4 regions of the Micromonospora sp. B006 genome follow, and region 1 is predicted to be linked to each of the others. Evidence: riboswitches for the same ligand, from Rfam matches in the RefSeq annotation. Region 1 holds a riboswitch; each other region holds the start of a gene.
What was found. A riboswitch is a leader RNA that binds a small molecule or an ion and turns the genes downstream of it on or off. The one in region 1 is predicted to bind cyclic di-AMP.
Positions count from the first base shown of each region.

Region 2: linked by a shared signal. The riboswitch ahead of MicB006_RS00515 (NlpC/P60 family protein) and the one ahead of MicB006_RS25670 (C39 family peptidase) in region 1 are both predicted to bind cyclic di-AMP.
Region 3: linked by a shared signal. The riboswitch ahead of MicB006_RS18550 (hypothetical protein) and the one ahead of MicB006_RS25670 (C39 family peptidase) in region 1 are both predicted to bind cyclic di-AMP.
Region 4: linked by a shared signal. The riboswitch ahead of MicB006_RS12040 (transglycosylase family protein) and the one ahead of MicB006_RS25670 (C39 family peptidase) in region 1 are both predicted to bind cyclic di-AMP.

Region 1 is NZ_CP030865.1:5,713,491-5,720,875, reverse strand. Features, by position in the region: gene MicB006_RS25680 (CDP-glycerol glycerophosphotransferase family protein) at 1-264, shown strand, start outside; gene MicB006_RS25675 (alpha/beta fold hydrolase) at 272-1,018, opposite strand; gene MicB006_RS25670 (C39 family peptidase) at 1,275-2,108, opposite strand; cyclic di-AMP (ydaO/yuaA leader) riboswitch at 2,314-2,454, opposite strand; gene MicB006_RS25665 (hypothetical protein) at 2,763-3,527, opposite strand; gene MicB006_RS25660 (hypothetical protein) at 3,668-4,000, opposite strand; gene MicB006_RS25655 (acyltransferase) at 4,080-5,288, opposite strand; gene MicB006_RS25650 (polysaccharide pyruvyl transferase family protein) at 5,445-6,770, shown strand; gene MicB006_RS25645 (alpha-ketoglutarate-dependent dioxygenase AlkB) at 6,837-7,385, shown strand, end outside.
Region 2 is NZ_CP030865.1:102,909-110,293, reverse strand. Features, by position in the region: gene MicB006_RS00540 (VOC family protein) at 1-648, shown strand, start outside; tRNA gene MicB006_RS00535 (tRNA-Gly) at 728-801, opposite strand; gene MicB006_RS00530 (zinc metalloprotease) at 1,070-2,062, shown strand; gene MicB006_RS00525 (pyridoxamine 5'-phosphate oxidase family protein) at 2,134-2,679, opposite strand; gene dcd (dCTP deaminase) at 2,758-3,336, shown strand; gene MicB006_RS00515 (NlpC/P60 family protein) at 3,401-4,432, opposite strand; cyclic di-AMP (ydaO/yuaA leader) riboswitch at 4,446-4,583, opposite strand; gene MicB006_RS00510 (N-acetylmuramoyl-L-alanine amidase) at 4,822-6,855, shown strand; gene MicB006_RS00505 (C40 family peptidase) at 6,921-7,385, opposite strand, start outside.
Region 3 is NZ_CP030865.1:4,161,609-4,168,993, forward strand. Features, by position in the region: gene MicB006_RS18535 (alpha/beta fold hydrolase) at 1-396, shown strand, start outside; gene MicB006_RS18540 (UvrD-helicase domain-containing protein) at 521-2,638, shown strand; gene MicB006_RS18545 (cation diffusion facilitator family transporter) at 2,733-3,647, shown strand; cyclic di-AMP (ydaO/yuaA leader) riboswitch at 3,791-3,922, shown strand; gene MicB006_RS18550 (hypothetical protein) at 3,928-5,004, shown strand; gene MicB006_RS18555 (SRPBCC family protein) at 5,001-5,537, opposite strand; gene MicB006_RS18560 (STAS domain-containing protein) at 5,579-5,938, opposite strand; gene MicB006_RS18565 (hypothetical protein) at 6,372-6,776, shown strand; gene MicB006_RS18570 (BON domain-containing protein) at 6,959-7,385, shown strand, end outside.
Region 4 is NZ_CP030865.1:2,516,365-2,523,749, reverse strand. Features, by position in the region: gene htpG (molecular chaperone HtpG) at 1-1,120, shown strand, start outside; gene MicB006_RS12055 (SDR family oxidoreductase) at 2,234-2,932, opposite strand; gene MicB006_RS12050 (helix-turn-helix domain-containing protein) at 2,965-3,441, opposite strand; gene MicB006_RS12045 (LLM class flavin-dependent oxidoreductase) at 3,488-5,050, opposite strand; cyclic di-AMP (ydaO/yuaA leader) riboswitch at 5,196-5,367, shown strand; gene MicB006_RS12040 (transglycosylase family protein) at 5,366-6,031, shown strand; gene MicB006_RS12035 (YbaB/EbfC family nucleoid-associated protein) at 6,216-6,665, shown strand; gene MicB006_RS12030 (M4 family metallopeptidase) at 6,721-7,385, opposite strand, start outside.

The sequences.
Region 1 (7,385 bases):
GACACCGGCGCCGACGGCGAGCACTTCGTCGAGCGGTTCCCGCTCGCGGCCTCCGGCTACGTGCTGCGGCGCGACATGTCCAACGTGGACGAGGTGCTCACCGACCTGCTCGACGCCGACCCGAAGGCCGCGCAGCGCTGGGCGGCGCGCACCCGCTACCTGGGCGACTTCCCCGCCGACGCCTACGCCGAGGCGTTCCTCGCCGCCGCCCGCCGCGAGCTGGAGGCCGACTGGGCGGTCCCGGCGCAGCGCGCGGTGGTGTAGACCCCGCTCAGAGGTACGTGTCGAGCAGGGCGAGCACGGCGGCCGGGTCCTCGACGTGCGCGTTGTGGCCCAGACCGGGCAGGGTGGCGACCGGTACGCCCAGCTCCTTGAGCTGCTCGTCGCTCACCATCGGGTCCTGCTCGCCGCGGGCCAGCAGCACCGGCACGCCGGTGGCGGCCAGCAGGGCGGGCAGCAGGGGCTCGCCGACCGCGAACGCGGCCGGGTCCATCGCCAGCCGCCAGCGGCCGTCCACCCGCCGCAGCCCCGCCTCCACCACCGGGTGGTCCGGGGCGAACAGCCCGGCGAGCCCGGAGACGCGCAGGTAGCGGCGGGCCGCCTCGTCCCGGGTGGCGAACCAGGTGACCGGCCGGGCGGCCAGCTCGCCGGCCTTCGCCAGCTCGGCCGGGGACCAGACCGCCTTGATGCCGAGCCCCACCACCGCGTCGACCGGAAGAGCCCGCTGCCGGGCCGCGAGCGCCAGCGCCACCACCCCGCCGAGCGAGTGCCCGAGCAGCACCAGCCGGTCGTGCGGGCCCAGCCGGACCGGGCCGAGCCCGTCGGCCACGCGCTGAGCGAGGGCCTCGAAGGAGTAGCCGTCGAGCGGCGGCGACCAGCCGTGGCCCGCCAGGTCGGGGGCGAGCCAGCGCCCGGGCCAGCGGCGCTCCAGCAGCGGCGCCCAGGGCAGCCACACCTCGCCGGTGGCACCCATGCCGTGCAGGAGAATCAGGTGCCGGTTCCCCGTCGCATCACCCATTGGCGCAGTCTGCCACCGCCCGCCCCGGACACGCGAGACCAAACCCGACCGACCCGCCCCACCCACGCCGCCCGCCCTCGCCCTCGCCCTCGCCGCCGATCTTGGAGTTGTGGTGCCTTCCATAGCGGGCGAGCCGGGCATACCAGGCGCCACAAGTCCAAGATCGACGCGCCGAGAGGGCGGCGGGCGAGGGCGGGTGGGGACGGGGAAGGCCGGCGCCCCGGGAGGGGTGCCGGCCTTCGGACGTGCGGGACGGTCAGGCGGAGTAGCCGCGGCTGGCGATCCAGTGCGCCAGGTCGATCGTGGTGAGCCAGTACGACGGCAGCGACGGGTCGGCCGAGTCGGCGATCCGGACGGTCCGGCCGTCGTCCTTGTAGCCGATCACCGCGACGTAGTGGCCGCCGGGGAACGAGTGCCAGCCGCCGTTGGTGTCGGTGGCGGTGCCGGCGACGTTCGCGACGACCCCGCGGCCGTTGCTGATCGCCTCGACCACGTCGGCCTGGAGCCGGTCCATCTGGGCCGGGCTGGCCGAGCCGGGAATCATCCGGGTTTTGTACGGGTTGCCCTTGACCTGCTGGTTGAGCACGCGCGTGGTGTCCTCGGCCGAGTTGGTGCCCATCTCGGTGGTGCCGAGCGGGCCGGCCAGCGCGTCCTGGCTGCGCTCGATGCCGGTGGCGCTGAGCGCGTTGCGCACGGCGGCCGGGCCGCAGTAGTAGTAGTTGATCTGCGCCTGGTAGTCGTAGTCCAGGGTCTTGCTGGACGGCGGCTTCGGCGCGGCCTTGGTGACGTCCGGGTCCGCCGCGGCCTTCTTCGCCGACGGGGAGGCGCTGGGCGACTTGCTGGGCTCGGCGCTCGGCGACGCCGGCGGGACGACGATGCGCGCCTCGCCGCGGCTGGCGGGCTCGCCGAGGCGTGCGCCGAGTTCGGCGACCGAGGCGGTGTTCTCCTGGTGGGCCGGGGCGTCGTCACCGACGGCAAGGGCGGTGCCGGCGCCGGCGGCCAGCACGAGCGCCGCGGCCGATCCGGCGATGATCTGGTACGGGCGCTCGGTGGCGATCCGCCGCAGCTGACGCTTCAGGTGGTGCTTCACGAAATCCTCCACGGGGGGCGTGATCGGCACACGCCGGCCCGGCACGCGGAGGGATCCACACGTGCTGGCAGGGCCGGATGGGCCGGGGGGCGGTACGCCCGTGATGCCGGGCGCCCAGGGGCGGTTTGCCGGTCGCGTCAGGCGAGCGCGGGCACCGCGGAGCCGTGGAGGCGGGGGGACGATCGAGGGGTGGGCACGAGGATGGCACTCCTTCCGTGGCCGCCGACCGGGTTAGCTGACGGATTCGGGCGGGAAGTACGCCCTACCGCGGCAGTGGCCGCGGATTCACCCCGATGGTGCTCATGGTTCCCCGGTTCGTGTTGACACGATTAGGCGGGTCGGCGCGGCGTCGCCTTCTGCGATCGGTTACCGCACCGGACGCGCCGACACTACCGGTGGGTATTGCCCCTGCCAAGCGCTCCCACCTGCGTAAACGTGATCCTCGGTAACGGATTTCGGAACAGCCGGTTACTGACTTCACTCAATGGGACAAGCGGTGGTGGCGTGACCTGGCGGCGGAAAGGGGACAGACGGCGAGCGGGTGACCGGCAATTGCGCGGTCGGCTGCCCTGTTCTGCGCCGGACGCCCGTTTCCGCGTCCCGGGTGAGCGGGGTCACCACATTCCGGGTAACAATTCGGTCGACGGCGGCGGCTCAGCCGACCCGGGCCGGACGCCACCGGGCGTTGCGGACGGACGCGCCCACGGGCAGGGGCATCGTCGCCGCGCCGCGGGACACCGCGGCGGGCCGCAGCGCCAGGGTGGCCGCGTACGCCTCGGCGGCGAGCGTCCGGGCGGCCTCGGCGGCCAGTTCGGCGTCCCGCCAGGCCAGCCGCTCCCGCTCGGCGGCGCTCTCCCACCCGGCCCGGCGCCGGTCCCGGATGGTGCGGGCCAGCACGATCTCCTGCTCGGCCGGGTGCCGGCGCGGGTCCCACCCGTTGCGGCGCGCCAGCACGTCGGCGAGCTGGCGGGCGGACAGGTCGCCACGCCAGTGCGCCGTCATGGCGGCGTGGTGCAGCCAGCGCTCCCGGGCCGCGTACTCCGCAGGGGTGCGCGGGGTCCGCGGGGCGGCCAGCGCGGCGGCCCCGGCCAGGCGGCGCGCGGCGGTGTCCGCCTCGTCGTACGCGGTCCAGGCCCGCTCCGCCTCGTCCTGCGCGGCCAGCCACCGTTCCCGGCGGCGACGGGCCGTCTGGGCGGCCCCGGTGGCGGCCACCGCCACCTCCTCGGCGTACCGGACGAGGTCGTCGCGGCGCGCGGCGTCCGCGTCCACCGGATCGGCGGCGACCTCGGCGGCACCGTCCCGCTCGGGCCGGGCCACCAGCACGGCGAGCAGGCCGAACGCGAGCAGCATCAGGAAAGACCAGATGGCGGCGGCCTCGGGGACCGCGGTGAGGAAGTGGTAGAGAGCGGTCTGCGACATGGTCGGCACCTCACGGGAAGAACCTGGCGGGAGACTCCGCGCGGCCGGTCGGGGCGGGGCGCGCGTGCGCCGGGCCGTCGAGGGGCGGGTGCGGGATGACGTTCGGTGGGTGCGGTGACGGGCGAGCGCCCGTGGGCGGATCAGCGGGCGGGCGGGGCCCGCAGGCCGACCGGCGCGGTGATCCGGCCGGCCGGGACCGGCTGTGGGCCGGCCGGGAGCGTGTCGGTCGCCCGTGCGGCGGGCGCGGGGGCGGCGGCGGGACGGGCCTGCCGCTCGGCGGCGCGGTCGGGTTCCGGTCGTGGGGCGGCCGGCGTGCTCACGTACGTCGGGCCGGCTGCGGCGGCCGGGGCGGCGCCGGCCGGCAGGGTGGCCGCGCCGAACGAACAGGCGACGACCACGGCGAGACTGGCCAGCATCCGGGCGGTCCAGCGCGCCACCCACCACACGGGGCAGGTGAGCGCGATCGGAAGCACGGGTACAAATTACCGCCGATCCCCCGGGGACGCACCGCCGCCCGGCGTGTCGCGAATCGGCCGGACCGGGACGCAGCGGTCAGTCCGGTCGACGCCGCCCGGCGTACTCGATGCCCTCGGCCGGACCGGCGACGGGCGGCGCGCCGCCGTCGGCGGCCGCGCCCTCGGCGGGCCCGCGCGGAGCCGGCACGGCCGGTGCGCGCGACGCCGCGCGGGCCCGGCGGGACGGACCGAGCAGGCGCATCATCGGCAGCTCCACCCAGCGGTGCAGCGCGGCGGCGAGCGCGAGCGTGAGCAGCAGGAAGCCGAGCACCGCGAGCGGCCCCCGCCAGCCGGGCAGGCCGGTGCCCCAGTCCCCGGTCAGCCGCAGCACGGTGACCATGACCAGCACGTGCACCAGGTAGAAGGCGAACGAGACCTCACCGAGCCAGATCATCGGCCGGGACCGCCAGGGGGTGGGCCGGCCGCGCACGTCGGCGTCCGCCGCCGCGGCGATGACCAGCAGGTACGCCACGGCGAGCAACGCCGCCCAGAACTCGGCCGGAATCCACAGCGCGGCGACCACCCAGGTGGTGACGAACAGGCCGGTGGCGACCGCGAGGTTCGGTCCGCGCCAGCGGTTGCGGCGCATCAGCTCGGCGGCGGCCACTCCCATCCAGAACTCCAGCGACCGGGTCACCGGGAAGATCTGGGTGAACCACCACCGCTGCTCCTCCGGCACCAGCTCCTGGCCCGGCCACAGCGCCAGGATGAGCAGCGGCGCCGCGACCAGCACGGCCCGGAGCACCCCGGTACGGGCCCGGCGCAGCCGCGGCACCACCAGCGGCAGGCACAGGTAGAAGGCCAGCTCACAGGAGAGCGACCAGCTCACGTTGTTGACGCTGTAGAAGTAGCCGTTCAGCGGGATCCACGCCTGGACCAGGAAGAAGTTGCCGATCGCCGCCCACGGCAGCACCGGGTCGGCGAACCACGCCGCCACCGCCAGCGCCGCCACGAACGTCACCACGTGATTGGGGTAGATCTTGGCGAGCCGGCGGCGCAGGAACGTCCACGCCCGCTCCCCGTCGCGGTACGACCAGACCAGCACGAACCCGCTGAGGATGAAGAAGAACTCGACGCCGGACAGGCCGAGGCTGAACGCCTTGTCCACCACCGCCTTGAGGTGCGGCTCGGCGACGATCCCCATGGTCCCGGCGTGGAAGCCGAAGACCAGCAGCGCGGCGACCCACCGCAAACCGGTCAGCGACGGCAGACGCGGGGCACGGGTGACGGTCGGCGCGCTGGTCATTCCGGGCACCCTACCCCGGAGTACCGGGACGTTCCCGGCGAGCCGACGGCCGCCGGGTCACTCAGGGGCGGCGGATAGGATTTCCGTTCCTGCACGCGCGAGCGCCCGACCGGCGCCCGCCGGCACGCCGTGCCGTACGGAAGGTGAGCGAACCGGATGCACCAGCGGATCCTGCTCCGCGCCCGCAAGGGCCCGTTCGACGTCCTCACGCCGGAGGAGACGTTCGCCGGCAACTGGATCGGGGACAACAGCGGAAACCTGGTCTTCAGCCACGCCGCGCACAAGCTGCTGGCCACCTCCACGGCGGAGATCACACCGACCCGCACCCCGGCCGATCCGCGCGTCGCCGACGAGATCAACGAACGGTACGACGTGTTCGTCGTGCCGCTGGCGAACGCCTTCCGCCGCAGCTTCGTGCACCGCCTCACCCCGCTGACCCGGCTGATCGAACGGCTGAAGATCCCGGTGGTGGTGCTCGGCGTCGGCGTGCAGACCAACGTCGACGGCGACCGCGAGTACCTGCGGCCGATCGACGAGCCGGTGCGCGCGTTCTGCAAGGCCGTGCTGGACCGGTCGCACAGCATCGGCGTACGCGGCGAGGTGACCCAGAGCTACCTCAACACGCTCGGCTTCTCCGACGTGGAGCAGATCGGCTGCCCGTCGATGTTCCTGCACGGCGACACGTTCCCGCTGGCCAAGAAGCAGCCGGAGCTGACCGCCGAGTCGAAGGTGGCGCTCACCATCTCCCCGTACGTCCGCTCGATGGCCTCGGTGGTCCGCCACCACCACGAGCGCTACCCGAACCTGTGCTACGTACCGCAGGACCTGCGGACCCTCGGCACCCTGCTCTACGGCGACGCGCCCGAGCACCGGGGTCAGAGCAGCGACATCCCGCTGCACACCTCGCACCCGCTGTTCGCCGAGGACAAGGTGCGCATGTTCGTCGACCCGTGGACCTGGATGTCGCACCTGTCCGGCTACGACTTCGCGTTCGGCACCCGCATCCACGGCACCATCACCGCGCTGGCCGCCGGCACGCCCGGCTACCTGTTCGCGCACGACTCGCGCACCCTGGAACTGGCCCGTTACTTCGACATCCCGCACCGGATCATGCGCGACGTGCCGGCCGACGTCGACGCCGCCGACCTCTACGCCGAGGCCGACTACACCGCGCTCACCGACGGCCACAAGGCCCGCTTCGAGACCATCACCGCGTTCCTGCGCAAGCACGACCTCGGCATCTCGTTCGACGACGACGAAAGCGCCGCCCGCTTCGACCGGCGGGTCAGCGAGACGGTGTTCCCGCCGGCCGTCGGGCCCGCCGCCGCCACCCCGCCGGCCGAACTGCTGACCCGCATCGAGCGACTACGCGACGAGAACGCCAAGCTCACCGCGACCATCGACGCGCTGCGCTCGCAGCAGCTGCGCGAGCGGATCAAGCAGGCCGTCCCGGGCAAGGTCCGCCGGATGCTGCGGCGCTGACAGTCGCACGCCTGTTCTAAACAGGGTACGATCGGCGGCGTGCCCGACGTCGCGTACCAGCCTTCGATGCTCGACCTGGCCGAGCAGGGCCCCACCCTGGGCCCGCTCGCCGGGGCGGTGCGCCGCCACGAGCTGAGCCGGGGCGCCTGGGTCGACCACCTGCCCGGCTGGGTGCGGGGCTCCGACGCGGTGCTCGACACGCTGCGCCACGACGTGCCCTGGCGGGCCGAGCGCCGCACCATGTACGACACCGAGGTCGACGTGCCCCGGCTGCTCTGCTGGTACGCCGCCGGCCGGCCGCTGCCGCACCCGGTGCTCACCGAGGCCCGCGACGCGCTCACCCGGCACTACGCGCCCGAGTTGGGCGAGCCGTTCGTCACCGCCGGCATGTGCCTCTACCGCGACGGCCGCGACAGCGTGGCCTGGCACGGCGACACCCTGGGCCGCTCCGCGCACACCGACACCATGGTGGCGATCGTCTCGTTCGGCTCCCCGCGCGCGCTGCTGCTGCGGCCCCGCGGCGGAGGCGGCGGCAGCCTGCGGTTCCCGCTCGGCCACGGCGACCTCGTGGTGATGGGCGGCTCCTGCCAGCGCACCTGGGAACACGCGGTGCCG
Region 2 (7,385 bases), 1.4 Mb from region 1:
CTCGGTTTCCGGACCACGTACAAGCAACGCCAGCCCAACGCGTGTGTGGGGGTGCAACGGGAAGACCTCAATCTGCAGTTCTTCGAGATCCCCGGGTTCGACCCGGAGCAGTCCTATGGCTCCTGTCTCGTACTCACCGCGGACATCGAGGGACTACACCGGGCATTCGCAGCCGGCATGCGCGCCGCGTACGGCAAGGTACTGGTGTCCGGAACGCCGCGGATGACCCGGCCCAGGGCGCGGAAGAACGCCGACGGGTTGGGCGGGTTCAGCGTCATCGACCCGGGCGGCAACTGGATCCGCGTCTTTCGGCACGCCGCCACCGCGCCCTTGCCGGCCACCACGCCTGCCGGGCGGCTGGCCAAGGCTCTGGCGAATGCTGTCGTGCAGGCCGATTCGAGGGGAAGCGTCGGACAGGCCGTTCGGATCCTCGACAGCGCCTTGGCCCGCCCGCAAGCCGACGACGACCCGGTCGAGCAGGTAGAGGTCCTGGTCTACCGCGCCGAACTCGCGATGGTGCTGCACGATCCGAAGACTGCGGCCGAGATGCTGGCCCGCGCCCAGTCCGTCACGCTCACGGAAGACGAATCCGAAAGGGCGGCACCCGCGTTCGACAACGCCGCCGACCTTGCAGCAGCACTGGGGTAGCGGGCACGGCCACAACAAGAAGCGGCAGTAACGACTGAGGCCCCAGCCAGGAAACCTGTCCTGAGCTGGGGCCTCACGCTGGAGCGGGTGACGGGAATCGAACCCGCACTGTCAGCTTGGGAAGCTGATGTTCTGCCATTGAACTACACCCGCAGGCGGCACCACTCTACCTGAAGGTCACCACCCCCGTGCAGTCAGGTACGCGCGCCACCTCGCCGAGGTGGCGGCATCGGCGGGCGGTTGACCCCGCCACCTCCCCGAACTGGAGTGGATCAAGCACGCGCCGAGGTCGCCGAGCGCGAAGTTGCACGTCGGCAACATATGGGCGTTCTCAAATGCATCGATGAGATGTAACGTCTGCCCCACGTTTCCGCACCGGCGTGACACACCCCCTGGCACGCCGTCAGAAAGAGGTGGGCCCATGGGACTGCGTCCCAACCTGCTGACCCGGCGTACCGCCGGTGTCGCGACGTCGACCCTCGCGCTGCTGCTCAGCACCGCCGCCGTCGGCGTCGTCCCCGCTGCTTCGGCCTTCTCGGCCGCCCCGGCCGGCGTCTGCGCCGAGCCTGCTGACGCCCACGCCGACGAGCACTCGAACGCCCGCGTCGCGAAGGGCGGCAACGCCAAGCTCGACCCCAACCACCTGACCGCCAGGCAGGTCCAGGACCGGGAAGCCGACCTCGCCGCGGCGCAGCGCGAGCGGGCCAACTTCCGGGCCGGCGCCGTCACCCCGCTGGCCACCGTGACGATCCCGGTCGTCGTGCACGTCATCCAGGAGAACAGCACCCGGGCCGGCGGCAACATCCCGGACTCGATGATCAACCAGCAGATCACCGTGCTGAACCAGTCGTACGCGGGCTCGACCGGCGGCGCCGCCACCGCCTTCGGGTTCCAGCTCACGAAGATCAACCGGGTGACGAACCCGTCGTGGTACCCGATCGTGCAGGGCTCCTCCGCCGAGCGCTCGATGAAGACCTCGCTGCGTGAGGGCGGCAAGAACACGCTGAACATCTACCTCGGCGAGCTGAGCGACAGCCTGCTGGGCTGGGCCACGTTCCCGAAGCGGACGCTGGACAAGATGGACGGCGTGGTGGTGCTCAGCGAGTCGCTGCCCGGCGGCACGTCGACCAACTACAACCAGGGCGACACCGGCACGCACGAGGTCGGCCACTGGCTGAACCTCTACCACACCTTCCAGGGCGGCTGCTCCGGCTCCGGTGACAGCGTCTCCGACACCCCGGCCGAGGCGTCCCCGGCGTACCAGTGCCCTACCGGCCGTGACACCTGCTCGGCCACCGGCAAGGACCCGATCACCAACTTCATGGACTACACGTACGACTCCTGCATGTACCAGTTCACCGCCGGACAGGCGAGCCGCATGCTCACCGCGTGGAACGCCTACCGCGCAGCCTGACCTTCTCGCACCACGTACCGGTGCCGGCCCTGTCCTCGGACGGGCCGGCACCGCTCGTTTCGGGGCTCTGGTCAGGCGGCCGGGCGGCGGGTGTCGAAGCCGTGCCGCCCGCGCCGGCCCTCGGCGGCTACCGGCTCACGCCGGGCCGGTTCGGCACCGAGCGGGTCGAGCCACACCCGCACCTGCGGCGGGGCGGCGCCGGGCTGGGCCACCGGGTCGCGCCGGGTCAGCATCGCCGCCTCGACAGTGAACTCGAACAGCCGCCAGTCACCCTGCGGCGACGCCCGCGCGATCCGGGCCAGGTGGGCCACTGTGGCCGGGTCGGTCACCGGCCGCGCGCGCCCCGCGATGTACGCCTCGTCGTCGCTCTCCTCCGGCGGGAACGAGTGCAGCGCGTAGCGGCCGTCGCGTTCGAGGTCGCGGCGCTTCGGCGAGTCGATGACGAAGCACCAGAGGCCGTCGTCGGTGATCACCGGGGAAACCGGGTGGACGCGGGGGCCGCCGTCGGCGCGGACCGTGGCGAGGTAGCCGAAGCCCGGCCCGTACTGCTGCATCAGGAGGCGGATCTCGTCGGCGAGGCGGGGCTCGTCGGCGGCGAATTCGGACCAGGAAGCCATGCGGACATCCTATCGAACACGTGTACGAAGATGTAGTGCGACACGCAGGTCACCCATACCGGTCGCTATGGTGTTCCGATGCTGCTCTCCGACCGCGACCTGGTCTCCGAGATCAAGGCCGGCACGCTTGCGCTGGAGCCCTTCGAGCCCACGTTGGTGCAGCCGTCGAGCATCGACGTACGCCTGGACCGGCTGTTCCGGGTGTTCAACAACCATCTCTACACACACATCGATCCGTCGGTACAGCAGGACGACCTGACCTCGATGGTGGAGGTGCCGGAGGGGCAGCCGTTCGTGCTGCACCCGGGCGAGTTCGTGCTCGCCTCCACGCTCGAGGTGATCTCGCTGGGCGACCAGCTCGCCGGCCGGCTGGAGGGCAAGTCGAGCCTGGGCCGGCTGGGTCTACTGACCCACTCGACCGCCGGCTTCATCGACCCGGGCTTCTCCGGTCACGTCACGCTGGAGCTGTCGAACGTGGCGAACCTGCCGATCACGCTCTGGCCCGGCATGAAGATCGGCCAGCTCTGCATCTTCCGGCTCTCCTCGCCGGCCGAGCACCCGTACGGCTCGGCCGTCTACGGCTCGCGTTACCAGGGGCAGCGCGGCCCGACGCCGAGCCGGTCCTGGCAGAGCTGGCGCACCTGGCCGACGCGCTGACGCCGACCGCAGTTGTTAATAGGGGCCCCCTCCTCTACCGGAGGCGTTAAGAGGGGACCCTTCCTTACACGCGGCCGTAGCTGTTGATGTCGCCGTCGTCGACCCGCTTCATCGTGATGGGCTTGCCGGACTGGGAGGCGTGCACCACCCAGCCGTCGCCCACGTACATCGCCACGTGGTGCAGGTCGCTGTAGTAGAAGACGAGGTCACCGGCGCGCAGGTCGGCGCGGCTGATCCGTTTCGTCACGGCGTGCTGCTGGCGCGCGTTGTGCGGCAGCGAGACTCCGCCCTTGGCCCAGGCCGCCAGGGTGAGGCCCGAGCAGTCGAAGTGGTCCGGGCCGGCGGCGCCCCAGACGTAGATCTTGCCGATCTGGGCGCAGGCGAACTTCACCGCCGCTCCGGCCGGGCCGCCGGGGTAGCCGGCCGGGCAGGGCGCCGGGCGCAGCGGGCCGCCGCCACCCTTGCCGTACACCTTGAGCCGCAGCTTCTGCAGCTTGGCGATCTCGGCGTCGATCTGCTTCTTCTTCGCCGCGAGCTGGGCCTCGGTGCGCGCCAGCCCGGCGATCATCTCGTCCAGCGGCTTCTTCTTCGCCGCCAGCTCGTCGCGCAGCGCGGCGACGGAACGCACCTGCTCGTGCTGCCGGTGCGCGAAGCGGTCGAGCAGTTCCAGGCCGTTGACCAGGTCACCGGGCGAGCGGCTGCCGAGCAGCACGTTGACTGTGGAGAGATTGTCGCCCTTGTAGGCGTCGGCGGCGAGGCCGCCGACCTGGCCGAGGGCGGCGTCCACCCGGGCCTGGAGGGGTGCGATCTGGCGGCCGAGCGCGTCGGCCTGCTTGCGCCGCGCGGCGAGCTGCTCGCGTACGGCGTTCACCTGTTCGATGACCGGTTCGAGCTTGTTCCAGTCGCGGTCGATCTGGGCCTCGATCTCGGCGACCGAGGGTTCGGCGTGTGCCGCCGTGGCGCCGCCGGTCAGAACGACGGCGGTGCCGACCAGCGCGGCGAGGGCTGTGGTGAAGCGGGACCAGCGGGAACGCGGCGCGAGGCTGGACCGGTCGGTGGACCGGCCCGACGACGGCCGCGGGGCATGGAGTGCCACCGGGCGTCCGTACTCCTTCTTCCGTACCGCCTACCGGGTTAGCTGACGGATTCGGGCGGGAAGGGAGCCGCCCTACCGCAGCAGCGCTGCGGATTCACCCCAGGTACCTGGTTCCCCGGCTCGCCCGGAGGCGACTCGGCGGTGTCGAACCGTCACCGACCGGGTTGGACGGTGAGACGTGCGGCCGACGATTCACCAGAGTAGGGACCACCGTTATCGATCCGCAACTTCCAGCGCCGTGACACTCCGTACGCGATGCGATGCCCCACTCCGCGCGGAGGTGAAATTTTCTTTCACTGCTGATTACTCACTGGAAAGGTATTGACCATCACGGGTGTGCGGAGTGAGGGTGGGAATGCAGTGACCCCCATCCCTGTCCAGGAGGTTCGATGCATCTCTCCGCCCTGCCGTCGGGCAGACGGATACTGCTCGCCGCCGCCGTGGCCACAGCCACCGTGCTGGCGACGACCGGCCCCGTGACCGCCGCGCCGGACACGTCCACGCCCGCGAGCGACCGGCAACAACAATACGCCGCCGCCGCGGCAGAGTACGGCGTACCGCAGAACGTGCTGCTCGGCGTCTCCTATCTGGAGTCCCGCTGGGACACCCACACCGGGCAGCCCAGCACCAGCGGCGGCTACGGCCCGATGCACCTGACCGACGCCGCGCACATCCTCGCCATGCCGGGCAGCGCCCACGTCGACGAGGACGAGGACCCGCGCGGCGACGACGCCCGCCCGCTCAAGCTCGACCCGGCCACGGCCGCCGCGCCGACGCGGGAGACCCCGTTGCCGAGCGCCTCGCTCCAGACGCTCGACGCCGCCGCCGCGCTCACCGGACTCGACGCGGGCACGCTGCGCACCGACCCGGCCGCGAACATCCGCGGTGGCGCGGCGCTGCTGGCGTCGTACCAGAAGGCACTGGGCGGGCCGGTCGGCGCCGGCACCGACCCGGCGGCCTGGTACGCCGCGGTGGCCCGGTACTCCGGCGCGGACACCGCCGACGCGGCGGCGGCCTTCGCCGACGAGGTCTACGACCAGCTCGGCCAGGGCGCCACCCGGACCACCGACGACGGCCAGCGGGTCACGCTCGCCGCCACCGCCGCGAAGCCGGACCGTTCCCGGCTGGCCCGGCTCGGCCTGCGCAACGCCGAGCGGCCGGACGGGCTGGAGTGCCCGGTCCGGCTGGCCTGCGAGTGGATTCCCGCCCCCTACGAGCAGCTCAGCGACGACCCGGGCGACTACGGCAACCACGACCTGGGCGACCGGCCGAAGCAGCAGAAGATCGAGTACATCGTCATCCACGACACCGAGGGCTACTTCGGCCCGAGCGTCGACCTGGTGAAGCGGGCCGACTACCTGGGCTGGCACTACACGCTGCGCTCGGTGGACGGCTACATCGCCCAGCACATCAAGACCAAGGACGTCGGCTGGCACGCCGGCAACTGGTACGTCAACGCCAAGTCCATCGGCCTGGAGCACGAGGGCTTCGCCGGCCAGGGCACCTGGTACACCGAGGCGATGTACCGCACCTCCGCCAAGCTGGTCCGCCACCTGGCGCTGAAGTTCGGCATCCCGATGGACCGGCACCACATCATCGGCCACGACAACGTGCCCGGCATCACCGCCGCCAACGTGGGCGGCATGCACTGGGACCCGGGGCCCTACTGGGACTGGTCGCACTACTACGACCTGATGAAGGCACCGTTCCGCGGCACCGGCACGGCGAAGACCGGCCTGGTCACCATCGACCCGGACTTCGCCACCAACCGGCCCGCGTTCACCGGCTGCAACCAGCAGCCGCCCGGCGTCCCGACGCCCCGGCCGCCGGCCGAGCCGTGCCCGTCGCGCGGTTCCTCGGCGGTGGTCCTGCGGACCGCGCCGAGCCTGGACGCCCCGCTCGTCAACGACCTCGGGCTGCGCCCGGACGGCACGCCGGACACGATGTACATCTCCGACCACGGCGCCCGCGCCTCCGCCGGCCAGACGTACGCGCTCGCCGGCCGGCAGGGCGACTGGACCGCGATCTGGTACCTCGGCCAGAAGGCGTGGTTCCTCAACCCGGCCTCCGCGCCCACCGCCAAGTGGGCCACCGGCTTCGTGGTGACCCCGCGGCCCGGCAAGGCCACCATCCCGGTGTACGGCCGCGCCTACCCGGAGCAGGCCGCCTACCCGGACACCATCCCGTACCAGACCATCTCGCCGCTGCAGTACACGTTCGCCGCCGGCCAGCGGTACGCGGTGGGCGGGGTGCTGCCCGGCGAGTACTACCGGGCGGTCTCGTTCGACGGTTCCGCCCCGGGTGACCGGACCGTGGTACGCGGCGAGAACCGCTACGTGCAGGTCCAGTTCGGCCACCGGATCATGTTCGTGAACCTGGACGACGTGCTGATCCTGCCGTCCCCGGTCGGCGCGCCGCGCTGACCTCTCCACCAGAACGCGAAGGCCCCCGGTCCGCAGGGACCGGGGGCCTTTTCGTGTGACCGAGGTCAGGTGACCCGGACGAAGCCGGCGAGCGGCTGGGTGTTGATGCTCGACACCTGGACCGGTTTGCCTGTCCGGGGCGCGTGCACCATCACCCCGTTGCCGAGATAGAGCCCGACGTGATGCAGATCGGAGCCGAAGAACACCAGGTCACCGGGGCGCGCCTCGGAGCGGGACACCTTGCGGCCCTCGTTCCACTGCGCGCCGGTGAAGTGGGTGAGCGAGATGCCCGCCGCCTTGTACGCGTACTGCGTGAGGCCGGAGCAGTCGAACGAGTTCGGGCCGGTGGCGCCCCACACGTACGGGTCGCCGACCTGGGCGCACGCCGTCGCGATCGCGGTCCGCGCGGCGCTGCTCACCACGCCGTCGATCTTCGGGCAGCCGGCCGGGCGGATCGAGGTCACCGGCAGCATGGCGGTGAGCCGCTTGATCTCCGAGTCGATCTGCTTCTTCTTCGCCGCGAGATCGTT
Region 3 (7,385 bases), 1.6 Mb from region 1:
CCGCACGCGCTGCTGCGCGCGCTGCGCCCGAGCATCCGCTGGATGCTGTTCGGCGACCGCTGCGACCCGGCGGACATCCGGCTGGTCACCTCGGCGGTGGCCCGCGCCACGCTGCGCTCGATCGGCGGGTTCCGCGCCTCGATCGGGGCGCAGCACCGGCTGGAGACGCTCGCCGCGCTCGGCGGGCTGCCGGCCGCCGCGCTGGTCGGGGACCGGGACCGGCTCACCCCGCCGCCGTGCGCCGAGTCGATCGCGGCGGCGCTGCCCACCACGGAGCTGACCGTCTGCCCGGGCGCCGGTCACATGCTGATGATGGAGCGCCCGGACCAGGTGAACGACGCCGTGGCCGGGGTGCTGGACCGGGTGCTGACCAGCCGCCCGACGACCCGCCTCTGAGCGTCTCCCGCTAACGAACGGCACTGACGTACGCCACGCGGACGGCATGCCCCGGCACTCCGGTTGCCGAGGGCCCGTACCCTCATTCAGCCCGTCGTGCCGTCCGACCACAGGAGCGCCCGCGTTGACCGACCAGACCACGCTGGACCGGGAGATCGCCGCCGAGCAGCGCCACCTCGACCGGGTGTACGCCAGGCTGGCCGAACTGCGCCGGTCGGCGGCCGACGCCGAGCGGGAGGGCTACCAGCTGGCCCGGGTCGGCAACTTCGGCGCGCTGGTCGAGCGGGACGCGATGGTCTTCCACGCCGCCCAGCGCCGGCACGTGCTCGACGCCGAGCACGAGGGACTGGTGTTCGGGCGGCTGGACCTGCGTACCGGGCAGGTGCTGCACGTCGGCCGCCTGGGTGTGCGGGGTGTGGACGCGGAGACGCTGGTGGTGGACTGGCGGGCCCCGGCCGCCGCCGCGTTCTACCAGGCGACGCCCGCCGAGCCGCGCGGCGTGGTGCGCCGGCGCACGATCCAGTCGGCCTCGGAGAAGGTCACCCGGATCGAGGACGACCTGCTGGACCCGGAGGCCGCGCCGCCGGAGATGGCGGTGGTCGGCGACGGGGCGCTGCTGGCCACGCTGTCCCGGGCCACCGGCCGGGGCATGCGCGACATCGTCGCCACCATCCAGCGCGAGCAGGACGAGGCGATCCGCTCCCCCGGCAACGGCGTCACGATCGTCTCCGGCGGCCCGGGGACGGGCAAGACGGCGGTGGCGTTGCACCGGGCCGCGTACCTGCTCTACTCCGACCGGGCCCGATACGCCGGCGGCGGCATCCTGGTGGTCGGCCCGTCCGGCGTGTTCGTCGAGTACATCGCCTCGGTGCTGCCCTCGCTCGGCGAGGAGACCGCCACGCTTCGCTCGCTCGGCTCGCTGTTCCCGGGCCTGTCGGCGTCCCGGACCGACCCGCCGGACGTGGCGGCGGTGAAGGGCTCGCTGCGGATGCGCCGGGTGCTGGAGCGCGCGGTACGCGACGCGGTGCCGGACTCCCCGGCCGAACTGCGCCTGCTGTACCGGGGTGAGCTGCTGCGCCTGGAGCGTCCCGCGCTGGACGCGATCCGGGACCGGACGCTGGCCCGGGGCGCGCGCCGCAACGAGGTACGCCGGGCGGCGTTCGACGCGGTGCTCGCCGCGCTCTACGCGCAGGCCCGCACGCTGCGGGTGGGCCGGCTGCCGGAGCAGCCCGCGTTCGAGGACGAGATCATCGAGCGGCCGGAGTTCCGCGAGTTCCTCAAGGCGTGGTGGCCACGGCTGCACCCGCGGCACGTGCTGGACTGGCTGGCCCGCCCGGACCGGCTGCGCCGCTACGCCGGGGGGATCCTCTCCTCGGCCGAGATCCGGCTGCTCGGGCAGGCGTACCGCACGCTCGCGACCGACGGGCTGACGGTGGCGGACATCGCGCTGCTGGACGAGCTGGACGCGCTGCTGGGCAAGCCGGTGCAGCGGGCCCGGCCCAAGCGCGACCCGTACCAGCTCGCCGGTGGCGTGCGCGAGCTGAGCACGTACGCCGATCGGCAGCGCGCCGCCCGGGCGGCGGCCCGGGAGCGTCCGGCCGACTACCGCGACTACGCGCACGTGGTGGTGGACGAGGCGCAGGACGTCTCGCCGATGCAGTGGCGGATGGTGGGCCGGCGCGGACGGCTGGCCTCCTGGACCGTGGTCGGCGACCCGGCGCAGACGGCCTGGACCGGCGACCCGCAGGAGCTGGACCGGGCCCGGGAACAGGCGCTGGGCCGGCGCAAGCGGCACCGCTACGAGCTGACCACCAACTACCGCAACTCGGCGGAGATCTTCGCGGTGGCGGCGGCGGAGATCCGCCGGCTCTACCCGGATCTGCCGCTGCCCGACGCGGTCCGGTCCACCGGCGTGCCGCCGGTCGAGCGCGTGGTGCCCGCCGCCGAGCTGCCGGCGGCCACCGTCGAGGCGGCCGAGGCACTGCTCGGACAGGTGGAGGGCACGGTGGGCGTGATCACGCCGGTGCCGCGCCGGGACGAGGTGGCCGGCTGGCTGGGCGCGCGCGGCGCGGGCCGGCTCCAGGTGGTGACCAGCCTCCAGGCCAAGGGCATGGAGTACGACGGTGTGGTGCTGGTGGCGCCGAGCGAGATCCGGGCCGATCCCGGGTCGGGCGTGCGCACGCTCTACGTGGCGCTGTCCCGGGCGACCCAGCGCCTCACCACGCTCGACCCGGTGGGGTGAGGGGCCGCGCCGGCACCACCCACAGTTCACTTGCATACATAGCGATGTGAACATACATTGGGCCCGGCCGGTACGCGGCAGGGAGGGTGTTGGCGTGGGCGCAGGTCATGACCACAGCGGCGCGGTGGCCAACGCGGCACACCGCCACCGGGGCCGCCTATGGGCCGCGTTCGCGCTGCTCGCCGTCCTGATGGTGGTCGAGGCGGTGGCCGCCTTCACCACCGGCTCGCTCGCCCTGCTCTCCGACGCCGGGCACATGTTCACCGACGTGCTCGGCATCGGCATGGCCCTCGCGGCGATCACCGCCACCCGGCGCGCCGGCACCGACCCGCAGCGCACGTTCGGCCTCTACCGGCTGGAGGTGCTCGCCGCGCTCGCCAACGCCGTGCTGCTCGGCGCCGTCGCGGTCTACGTCCTGGTCGAGGCGGTACGCCGCTTCGGCGAGCCGCCGGAGGTGCTCGCCGGCCCGATGCTCGTGGTGGCGGTGCTCGGCCTGCTCGCCAACATCGTCGCCTTCGCGCTGCTGCGGGCCGGGTCGAAGGAGAGCATCAACCTGCGCGGCGCGTACCTGGAGGTGCTCGGCGACCTGCTCGGCTCGCTCGGCGTGATCGCCGCGGCGCTGGTCATCGCGGTCACCGACTGGTGGTGGGCGGACCCCCTGGTCGCCGTCGGGATCGGCCTGTTCATCCTGCCGCGCACCTGGCGGCTCGGCCGGGCCGCGGTGCGCATCCTGGTGCAGGCGGCGCCGGAACACCTGCAGGTGACCGCCGTGCACGACCGGCTGGCCGCGGTCCCCGGCGTGGCCGAGGTGCACGACCTGCACGTCTGGACGCTCACCTCCGGGATGGAGGTGGCCTCGGCGCACCTGACCACCGACCCCGGCGTCGACCCCGGCGGGGTGCTTGCCGCCGCGCGGGCCGCGCTGCACGAGGACTTCTCCATTGATCACGCCACGTTGCAGGTCGAACCCGGAGCGTCCGCGGGCGTGTGCGGAAAGACCGAGTGGTGATTAGGACCGACTTAAATCACTGTGGCTGCTGTACAGTAATGTCGGTTTTGCCCCGCCATGCGGCACCACGCGTCGGAGCCGCGCCCGGGCCGCGCCGGTAGGCTCGGTCGCGGCCGCAGCCACCGGCGTCACCGGCGCAGGTGGGGTGGCCGTCGCCTAATCGCCCGAAGGGGCGAGCCGGGGAACCACGTAAGTGGGGTGCATCCGCGTCAGCGGTAGGGATCTTCCGTCCCGAACCCGTCAGCTAACCCGGTCGGCGGTTGACGGAAGGACGTGTTGAATGCCCCCAGTGGCACCTGTACGACGGACGGCCGCCCGGTTGGCGGCCCTGTTCGTCGCGACGCTGACTCTCGGCGTCGCGACCGTTCCGGCCTCCCCCGCCTCGGCGGCGCCCCGGACCGCCCTGCTCGCCGCCGCACCCGGCGACGACGAGGGCGGCACGCCGGAGCTGCGCGCCCAACTCGACGCGGCCAGCAAGGGCTGGCTGGAGGCGAAGGCCGCGCTGAACCAGTCGGTGAACCGCCAGAAGCAGCTGAACGACCAGCTCAAGACGGTCGGCGCCGAACTGGCCGCACGCGACGCCAAGGTCGGCGAGATCGCCGGAGTGGCGTACCGCGCGGGCCGCCTCGGCACCGCCGCGGCGCTGCTCGACAGCAACAGCCCGGCGGGCTTCATGGACCGGGCCGCCACCCTGGAACAGGTCGCCGCGCACGAGGACCGCACGGTGCGCGAGCTGATCGCCACCCGCGACGAGGCCACCCGCACCCGGGCCGCGCTCGACACCGAGATCCGCGAGCAACGCAAGCAGGTCACGGTGATGGGCAAGCGCAAGGAGCAGGCCGAGCGCGCGCTCGAAGTGGCGAACGACAGGGCGTCACGCAGCAGCAGTGGTGGCGGCGGCAGCGTCCAGGGCACCTCCAACAAGAACGCGAAGCCGGCGCCGCGCAACTCGGACGGCTCGTGGCCGGCGGAGTCGTGCAGCGTCAACGACCCGACCCCGGCCAACGGCTGCATCACCCCGCGGACGCTGCACGCGCTGCAGCAGGCCAAGGCGGCCGGCTTCACCCGGTACGTCTCGTGCCACCGGCCAAGCGGCTCGGGCGAGCACCCGAAGGGGCGGGCCTGCGACTTCGCCGCCCAGAAGAACGGCTTCGGCGGCGTGGCCAGCGGCGGTGACCGGACGTACGGCAACAACCTGGCCGCGTACTTCGTCCGCAACGCCGACCCGCTCGCCGTGCTCTACGTGATCTGGTTCAAGCAGATCTGGCTGCCCAGCAGCGGGTGGAAGGCGTACAGCGGCGGCAACGGCGACCCGTCCAGCGACCACACCAACCACGTGCACCTGTCGGTGTACTAGCGCGCTCCCGGGGGGCCGGCCGGATCGGGCCGGCCCTCCAGCGTCGCGCCGAGACGGGCCGCCAGGCTCAGGTGAGCGGCCCGGGCCTGGCGGAACGCGTACCCGAACAGCGGCGCCGGCGCGGTCAGCGTGATCTCCACGTCGATGCGCACGGTGCCGTCGGGCTCGTCGCGCAGCCGGGTGTGGTTGCGCACCGTCGTCGCCGGCTGCTGCCGGGCCACCGTGACCACCTCGTCCTCGCTCGCGACCAGCACGTCCGCTTGGTACGTGACCGGGAAGTGCAGCGGGCCCAGTTGCAGCCGGTCGGTGATCGCGTAGCTGGCCAGCGCGCCCGGCCGGGCCGGCAGTTGCCGGACCCGGACGATCAGCGGATGCAGCTCGCCCTGGCGACTGAGGTCACCCAGCAGTGCCACCGCGTCGGCCCGGCCGCACCGGGCCTGCACGGTGTAGCTGAAGCTGTCGCTGCTCTGCAAGCGGGCCCCCTCGCCGTCGTACGTCGCGACGATCGTCCCGTACGGACGCCGGGCTGGCAACGGGTAGAAGGTCCCTGGCCGGAGGGGGTGCGAGCGGGCGCTCAGGCGCCGGGCAGCACCTCGGGGGTGTCGTCGGCGAACCACGGTTCGGGAGCGCCGAAGAGGCCGAGCAGGCCGGTGACCCAGAGCTGCCGGTGCACGAACCGGCTCGGCTCGGTGACCACGAGCTTGACGCCGCTGACCTCGCAGGTCTGGAAGCCGGCCACCATGGCGCTGATGCCGACCGAGTCGATGAACGTGACGAGCCGCATGTTCAGCTCGATGCGCGCGGGACGGCCCTTCGCGAGCACCTCGGCGATCGCTTCCCGCACCTCGTACGCGGTGTCGACGTCGATCTCCCCACGGGGCGCGATCTGGACGACACCACCCGGCCGCACCGACTTCACGATCGACAGGCTCACGCGAGCACCTCCACTCGCCCTTGACGGGCGCCTCATCAGTACGCGGGCCGCGACCGAGAGTATTCCTCCAACGGCTCGGTCGCCACCCCCCGGGATGAGCAATTCGCGAACTGGGCACACCTGGGCGCACCCAATCCGGACCTCCGGGTTCCAGTTTCCCCTTCGACGCGGGCCACGGCCAGCCGTACGGCCGGTCGGACCCGTCGATCCGCCGACCAGGGTAGCGGGCGCGCGCACCTCGCGCCGACACCCCGCTCTCGGCGCGTTCGGGTGGTTCGTCCCGGTTTGAAAGCCTGGTAGCCGCCCGCGCCCCACTGTGGGTTTGCCGCCGCCGCCCGCGGGGCACTGCCCGGGGGAGTCAACCCGTGACGCGCCGGATGGACACCGGAGTCCGAAGTGGCCGCCGGCCTTCGGCACCCGAGGAGGTAGAACGATGTTCGGATCCAACCTGCTGGACCGCCGGGGCAAGGCCGAGCGGGTCGCCGACCAGGCGTGGCAGCACCTGCTCTCCGCGGCCGGCTCCGCCGGTGACAGCGTGCGCGACGCCACCCGCGCCGCCCGCCGCAACTCCTCCGGCTTCGCCGACGACGCCACCGACCTGGTCGGCACCGCCGCCGAGGAGGCGCGCCGGCGTGCCACGCTCGCCTTCGACGCGCTGGCCGGGCGCCGGCCCGCCCTGCCCTGGACGCTGCTGATCGCGGCGGCGCTCGCGGGCGCGGCGATCGGCTGGGCCGCCGGCACCGCCGCGCGCGCCGCGGGCAGCCGCGACCGCGCCGCGGACGAGATCGAGTTCGTGGACGTGGACCGCCCGAACTCCCCGGCCGGCCTGGACGGCTGACCCGCACCCCACCGGCACGGTGGCCGCTCCCGGTACTCCCGGGGCGGCCACCGTGCTGCGTGGTGCGCTCCCCCTCCCCTCGCCTCACCCGGACCGGGTGAGGGTGGGTCACCCGGGACACGCGCAGGATCGCGGGTGCGGGACCCCGTGCCCGCGCCGCCGTCGACGGGAGGGGAAGCCGGATGGCCACCGACACGATCACGCGTACCGACCGGGACATCCAGTCCGCGGTGCTCGACGAACTGACCTGGGAACCCCGGGTCGGCCCGGACGAGATCGGGGTGACTGTCACCGAGGGCGTGGTGACGCTGACCGGCCGGGTGGACAGCTACGCCAAGAAGTGGGCCGCCGAGCGGGCCGCGCACCGGGCCGCCCGGGTCCGCGCGGTCGCCAACGACCTCTTCGTCCAGATCGCCACCGCCGCCGGGCGGGAGGATCCGGAGATCGCCGTCGCGGCCGTACGGGCGCTGGAGTGGGACGCGTTCGTACCGGTCGAGGCGCTGCAGGTGACCGTCTCCGACGGCTGGGTCACGCTGCACGGCGACGTCGAGTGGGAGTACCAGCGGCGCGCCGCCGAACGGTCGGTCGCCCGGCTCACCGGCGTACGCG
Region 4 (7,385 bases), 3.2 Mb from region 1:
GCACGTCGCGCACGACTGGGCCGACCCGCTCGAAACCATCCACATGCGTGGCGAGGGCACCTTCGAGTACGAGGCGCTGCTGTTCCTGCCCTCGCACGCCCCGCTCGACCTGTTCTCCCCGCAGGGCCGCCGCGGCGTGCAGCTCTACGTCAAGCGCGTGTTCATCATGGACGACTGCGACGCGCTCATGCCCAACTACCTGCGCTTCGTCAAGGGCGTGGTGGACGCGCACGACCTGTCGCTGAACATCTCCCGGGAGATCCTCCAGCAGGACCGGCAGATCCGCGCGGTACGCCGCCGGCTGGTCAAGAAGGTGCTCGCCACGCTCAAGGACATGTCCGCCGAGTCGTACCGCACGTTCTGGACCGAGTTCGGCGCGGTGGTCAAGGAGGGTCTGCTGGAGGACCCGGACAACACCGAGACGCTGCTGGAACTTGTCCGCGCCGCCAGCACCCACGACCCGGCCGAGCCGACCACGCTGCGCGCGTACGTGGAGCGGATGCGCGACGGCCAGACCGAGATCTACTACGCCACCGGCGAGAACCGGGCCACCATCGAGAACTCGCCGCACCTGGAGGCGTTCCGCGCCAAGGGCTACGAGGTGCTGATCCTCACCGACCCGGTGGACGAGGTGTGGGTCGAGCGCGTCGGCGCGTACGACGGGAAGACGCTGCGCTCGGTCGCCAAGGGTCAGGTGGACCTGGAGACCGAGGAGGAGAAGGAGAAGGCCGAGGCCGAACGGCAGGAGTACGCCGATTTGCTCACGTTCCTCGGCGGCGCGCTCGCCGACAGCGTCAAGGAGGTGCGCCTGTCCACCCGGCTGACCACGTCACCGGCCTGCGTCGTGGGCGACGCGCACGACATGACGCCGACGCTGGAGAAGATGTACCGGGCGATGGGCCAGGAGGTGCCCCAGGTCAAGCGGATCCTGGAGCTGAACCCGGCCCACCCGCTGGTCACCGGGCTGCGCAAGGCGCACGGCGAGGTCGGCGACACGGCCGCGCTGACCGAGACCGCCGAGCTGCTGTACGGCATGGCGTTGCTGGCCGAGGGCGGCGAGCTGGCCGACCCGGCCCGGTTCACCCGCATCCTGGCCGACCGCTTGGCCCGCGGCCTCTAGCCCCGCCCGACCCGACCCGGCTAGCCCGGCCCGGCTAGCCCGGCCCGACCTGGCTCGGCTCGGCCCGGCCCGACCTGGCTCGGCTCGGCCCGGCCCGACCTGGCTCGGCCCGGCCTGGCCCAACCTGGCCTGGCCCGGCCTGGCCCGGCCCGGCCTGGCCCGGCCCGGCCCGGCCTGGCCCGGCCCGGCTCGGCTCGTCCGACTCGACCCGACCTGGCTGGCTTGATCGACTCCGTTACGCCGAGGTGGCGGTATCGGGGTGCCTCCGATGCCTCCACCTCGGCGAGCTGGTGTCGATCAAGCCTCGGGAAGTCGATGCGGGCGGTTGTCGGGTCAGTCCTTCGCCGGGCTCGTGCGGGAGGCTGGCTGCTGCTTGATCCACTCCAGCCCGCCGAAGTGGTGGTATCGGACGGGCCCTGACCCCACCACCTCGGCGAGCTGGTGTTGATCACGCTGGGGTGTCTCAGGGTGGGGAAGATCGATCCCACCTGCAGGGATGTCAGGGGCTATGGGTGAGTGAGCGCCCTGGTGGAGATGGTCTTGCGGGCGCCCGCGTCGGCGGGGCGGCCCAGGTGCGCAGGTGTGGATCGGGCGGATCTGACGGAGCACCGCTTGGCGGGCGCCGGCTGATGGCGGGTCTTGTCGAAGGCTGTTGATCGAGTGTGCCCGGGCGGTTGTCGTGGCTGCTGCTTGATCGACTCCATTACGCCGAAGTGGCGGCATCCGACCGCCTCTGACGCCGCCACCTCGCCGAACTTGAGTGGACCACGATGGGTGTCCCAGAGTGGGGAAGATCGGTCCCGGATGGAGGGACGTCGGGAACTCTCGGTGAGTGAGCGGCCCGGTGGGGTGGTTCTACAGGCCCTCGTCGATGGTTGCGGGCCGGGGCGGATCTGGTGGAGCTGGGTGCGGCGGGTGCCGGGTTCGTGTCGGGGGGCGCTGATCGGCTGTGCCGAAGCGGCCGCCGTTGGCAGCCGACCGGACCGAGGTCGATGCGCGCGCCGGGCAGCAGCCGTGCGGATGCCGAACATCCGTGGCTGGTGGGCGCGCCGAGCGTGATCGGGGCCGTCTCGCCGAGGTGACGCCGCCACCTCGGCGAGGCGGAGCGGCGGATCAGGGGAGCGCGGGATAGAGCGCGGCCACTCCGCCGGACAGGCCGGCCTGGACCCGGCGGGCCACGTCGTCGGCCAGGATCTCGTAGCTGTCGGCCTCGATGCCGTCGACAGCGAGCCGGGCGACCTCCGCCGGGTCGGCCTTCGGGCCGGGTACGGCGGCGGCCATCTCGGTGTCCATGTAGCCCACGTGCAGCCCTGCGACGCGGACGCCACGGTCGGCCAGCTCCAGGCGGAGCGCGTTGGTCATCGACCATTCGGCGGCCTTGGCCGCGCCGTACGCGCCGACCCCGGGGAAGGTGAGCCAGGACAGCGCGGACAGGACGTTCAGGATCGTCCCGCCGCCGTTCGCCGTGATCCGGGGCGCGAACGCGCGTACCACCGACAGCGTGCCGAGGTAGTGCGTCTCCAGCTCCAGCCGGATCTGCGCGAGGTCCCCGTCGAGCAGGTTGGCGCCGGTGCTCACGCCGGCGTTGTTGACGAGCAGCGTCACGTCCCCGGCCCGCTCGGCGGCGGCGGCCGCCGACGCGGGGTCGGTGATGTCGAGGCGTACCGGGGTGACGCCGGGCAGGTTCACGGTGTCCGGGTTGCGCGCGCCGGCCCAGACGGTGGCGCCGCGCGCGACGAGTTCGGCGGCCAGGTGCCGGCCGAAGCCACGGTTGGCGCCGGTGACCAGGGCGGTGCTTCCAGCGATCTTCATGTCTCGCTCCGAGAGGTGGTGAGGAAGGGGGGTCAGGCGGACAGCAGGCCCGGACCGGGCAGCACGGCCAGCTCGCCGGGCGGTACGTCGTGCCCGGCGTCGCAGCGCAGCCGGGCGTGCACGGCAGCGCCGCACTCGTCGTGGGCCACCCGGACCGCGGGGCCCGCCTCGTCGGCGGCGTACGTGTCGCCCCACTGCCGCAGCGCGACGAGCACCGGGATGAGATCGCTGCCCTTGGATGTGAGCACGTACTCGTCGCGGGTGCGCTGCCCGGGCTCGCGGTAGGGGCGCCGGTCGAGCAGCCCGTCGGCGACGAGCTGCTTGAGGCGTGCGGCGGCGACGGGCTCGCTGATGCCGACCCGCCGGGCGAAGTCGTCGAAGCGGCGGGTGCCGAACGACGCCTCCCGCAGCAGGAGCAGCGTGGTGCGGTTGCCGACCACCTCCAGCGCCCGGGCGATCGAGCAGTTGGCGGTGGACCAGGAGTCACGCTGCGCGAGGAGGTCCGTCATGGCGTCGACGGTACCCCCTGACTTAGGAAATCAGAAGTCAGCTACCTCACAGCTGGCCGGGGAAGAAACCGTGCCGGGCCAGCGGCTCGACGATCTGGTGCTCCTCGTACGACAGGTGCGACAGCAGCGTGTCGGTGAGCAGGTCCACCGCCTCCTGGAGCTGCGTGAAGTCGCCGGGCCGCCGGACCAGCTCCACGAGCGCCCGGTCGACGCTCTCCACCACGCCGTGGATCACCACGTGCTCCTCCTCGAGGCGGTCCAGCACGGCCGCCAGCCCTGCCTCGGAGCGGCGCAGGTGCGGGAAGATCGAGGCGTCCTCCAGCCCGTGGTGCTGGGTGACCATGGTGCAGTACGCCGCGCAGTACGCCCCGAGCGTCCAGTTGTTCTGCCGCATGGTCATCTCGTTCAGCGCGGCACGCGCCCGGCCCGGCGAGACAGTGCCTCGCTTGACCTGTTCCAGCAGGTCGCGCACCTGGGCCAGCTCCTGGCGCAGATGGTCGTGCACGTCCACCAGGTGCTGCCCGGCGGCCTGTCCCCGGGCCGGGTAGACCTGTCCGGCCGGTGGCGGCGGGGCGGTCGGCCGGGTCGACTCGTCCCAGGGGCGGCGCGCGCTCAGGCGTACCCCCGGGTCTGGGGTGGGAGTGACCGCCAGCGTGGCCGGCCCGCCGGTGGCGGCCGTCTCGTCGGCGACCGCGCGGGCGCCGCTGCCCGGCGCGGTGCGCTCGGCGGCGACCAGCTCCCGCACCGCGGGCGCGACCTCCTGGGCGAAGATCTGGATCGCGCGGGGCTCGTCGCTGCCGAGGATGAACGTGGTGACGCCGTGCTCCAGCGTGAGCCCGGCCAACTCCTCGACCCACTGCTCCGGCGGACCGGCCAGGAAGCCGGCCGACGAGCGGGCGAACGTGCCGTTCACGTTGAGCATGCGGCGGATCTCGGCCGGGTCGCGCCCGGCGGCCTGAGCGCCCTCGTCGACGAGCGCGTTCAGGGCGGGCAGCTCGTCGGGCCCCTTGGGCAGGTAGGACAGGGAGGGCAGCCAGCCGTCGGCGGCGCGGCCGACAAGGCGGAGCATGCGCGGCTTGTACGCGCCGACCCAGATGCCCACCTGATGCGCGGGCGCCGGGCCACGCTTGGCGCCGACCACCCGGTAGTGCTCGCCGTCGACCCGGATCATGCCGCGCCGGTCGATGTCCCAGACCTCGCGGATCACCCGGATCGCCTCGTCCAGGGCCTCGACTGCCGCGCCGGGGGACAGGCGCCGCCCGCCCGTCGCCTCGATCGCGTCCCAGAACGCGCCCGCGCCGAGCCCCAGCTCGACCCGCCCGCCGGTGAGCAGGTCCAGGCTGGCCACGCTGCGGGCCAGCACCACGGGCTGCCGCAGCGGCAGGTTGAGCACGTTGCCGGCCAGGCGGATACGTTCGGTGGCGGCGGCCACGTAGGACATCAGCGTCCAGGTGTCCAGGAAGCCCGGCTGGTACGGGTGGTCCTGGAACGTGACCAGGTCCAGCCCGACCTGCTCGCAGAGCGTGGCCAGCGCCACCACCTGGTCGGGCTGCCCGGCGGCGGGGGTGATGAAGCCGCCGAAGGTCAGCTCGTGTCCGTGATCGGTCATCCGTCCGGCCCTCCCGTGATCTTGCTCAGCCCTGCCACCGTAGCTCCACAGGTGGTAGCCCGGCCGGGTGAACAGGGTCACAAGAAGTGGATGATCGTCGCAAATCGTCCATAACGTCGGTTCCGTCCGCATTCGTGGACACCGTAGGCCGGAAACGCCTAGTCCCGCCTCCGGCCGCGGTTACCGGACGTCGTGCGGGAGCGGGGGAACCACACGTACCACGGTGCCTCGTCACCTCGGGGTGAAGCCGCCACCGGCGGCCGGGCTCCTCGGCCCGAACCCGACAGCTCACCTCGTCGGCGTGGAGGAATCCACATGTCAACTGCATACTCGGCTCGAAGCCGCCGTACGGCTCTCGGAGCGGTGGTGGCCGGCACCGCCGTCGGCGCCGCGACCCTGTTCGGCCCGGCCGCTCCGGCCAGCGCCGGCGTCAACTGGGACGCGGTCGCGCGCTGCGAGTCAGGCGGCAACTGGAAGATCAACACCGGCAACGGGTACTACGGCGGGCTCCAGTTCTCCCGCGCCACCTGGAACGGCTACGGCGGGCAGAAGTACGCCGCCCGGGCCGACCTGGCCAGCCGGTCCGAGCAGATCGCCGTCGCCGAGAAGGTGCTGCGCGGGCAGGGCATCGGCGCGTGGCCGGTCTGCGGCAGGAAGGGCGGCTCGGCGAGCGCCGCCGCGACCCGGTCCGAGCGGGCCACGCCGAAGAAGGCGAACCCGAAGAAGACCACCTCGAAGCAGACCGCCCCGGAGCGGGCCGCCACGCGCAGGGCCGCGCCGGAACGGGTCGCGACGAAGGCGGCGCCGCGGCCGGCGTCCGGCGTCGGGACGTACGTGGTCCGGCGCGGGGACACGCTGTCGGAGATCGCCGTGGCGCAGCGCGTCGACGGCGGCTGGCGTGCCCTGCACGAGCGCAACCGGGCAGTGGTCGGCGACGACCCCGGCCTGATCTTCCCTGGTCAGCGGCTGCTTCTGCGCTGACCTGATCCGGACGCCCGGCCGGTTCGCCCCGGCCGGGCGTCCGGCCGTCCGCGACACGCCGTGTCGCCGGTGTCCGGCCTGCTCCCGGCGCCGGGACACGGCCCGCGACGGCCGGTGACCGCGATTCGTCGGAGCCGGTTGTTAGGGTCACGATGATCGGCTAAGACGTGAAGAAAGCGCGGATATGACCAACGACCCGTTCTCGGCGGCCGCGAGCCTCGACGAGCTGCTGACCCGCACGCAGCAGGCGCTCACCTCGATGCGCTCCCGGTCCTCGGCGCACGCCGACGGCGAACCGGCCGACCTGCTGCGCGCCGAGGGCACTGCGGCCGGTGGGCGGGTCCGCGCGGTCGCCGTCCAGGGTGGCCGGCTGGATTCCGTGACGATCGACCCGGAGCTGGCCGGCGAGCCCCTCGACGTCCTCAGCGGACACCTCGTCGCCGCCGCCAACGACGCGCTGTCCGAGCTGGACGCACAGGTCAGCGCGTCGGCGCGAGCCGACGCCGACGCGCTCGCCGCCCGGCTCGGCAGCATGGGCGACCAGGCCGAGCTGTTCGGCCGCGCGATGCACGAGGCGGCCGCCCGGATCCATCGTGACCGCGGCACCTCGTCCCGGGCCGGGCGCCCGGCCTGAGACGACGAGGCGGCCGGCCGCCGGGAGGACGACGACCGGCCGCGCTACGCCACGGTCAGCTCAGGGTGACCGCGGTGTCGTCGACGACGAAGGACGTCTGCAGAGAGCTGTCCTCCACGCCGCTGAACGAGATGGTCGCCGTGGTGCCTGCGAGCGACGAGACGTCGAAGGATCGCTGCACGTACCCGGTGGCCTTGTTCAGGTTGGAGTAGGTGGCCAGCGTGGTGCTGCCGGCCTTGACGGTGAGCTTGTCGTACGCGGTGCTCGTGGTCGTCTCCGCGCTGTCGATGTGCAGCCAGAAGCTCAACGTCGCCCGGCAGCCGGCCGGGATCGTCACCGACTGACTGAGCGTGTCGGTGTGCGACGAGCCGTACCCGTCCAGCCACGCCTTGTACGAGCCGCCGTGCGCCGCCTGGCCGCTGTCGGTGGTGATGACGCCGGACGAGGCGGTCCAGCTCACGTTGCCCGACTCGAAGCCGGGGTTGGCGAGCTTGTTGCCGGAGCAGCCACCCGACGGCGGGGTGGTGGTGGCGGTCGGCGTGGGCGTCGGGGTGCCGCCGGCGCAGGTCGGCTCACCCGACTGGGCCGGTACGCTGACCGCGGCCCAGGCCGCCTTGACCGCATTGAACTCGGTGCAGCTGCTCGGGTAGAGGTTCTTCGCCGCCTGCAACGTCCAGACGCGGTACTTCAGGTAGGACGAGGACGACGTCTTCAGCAGCA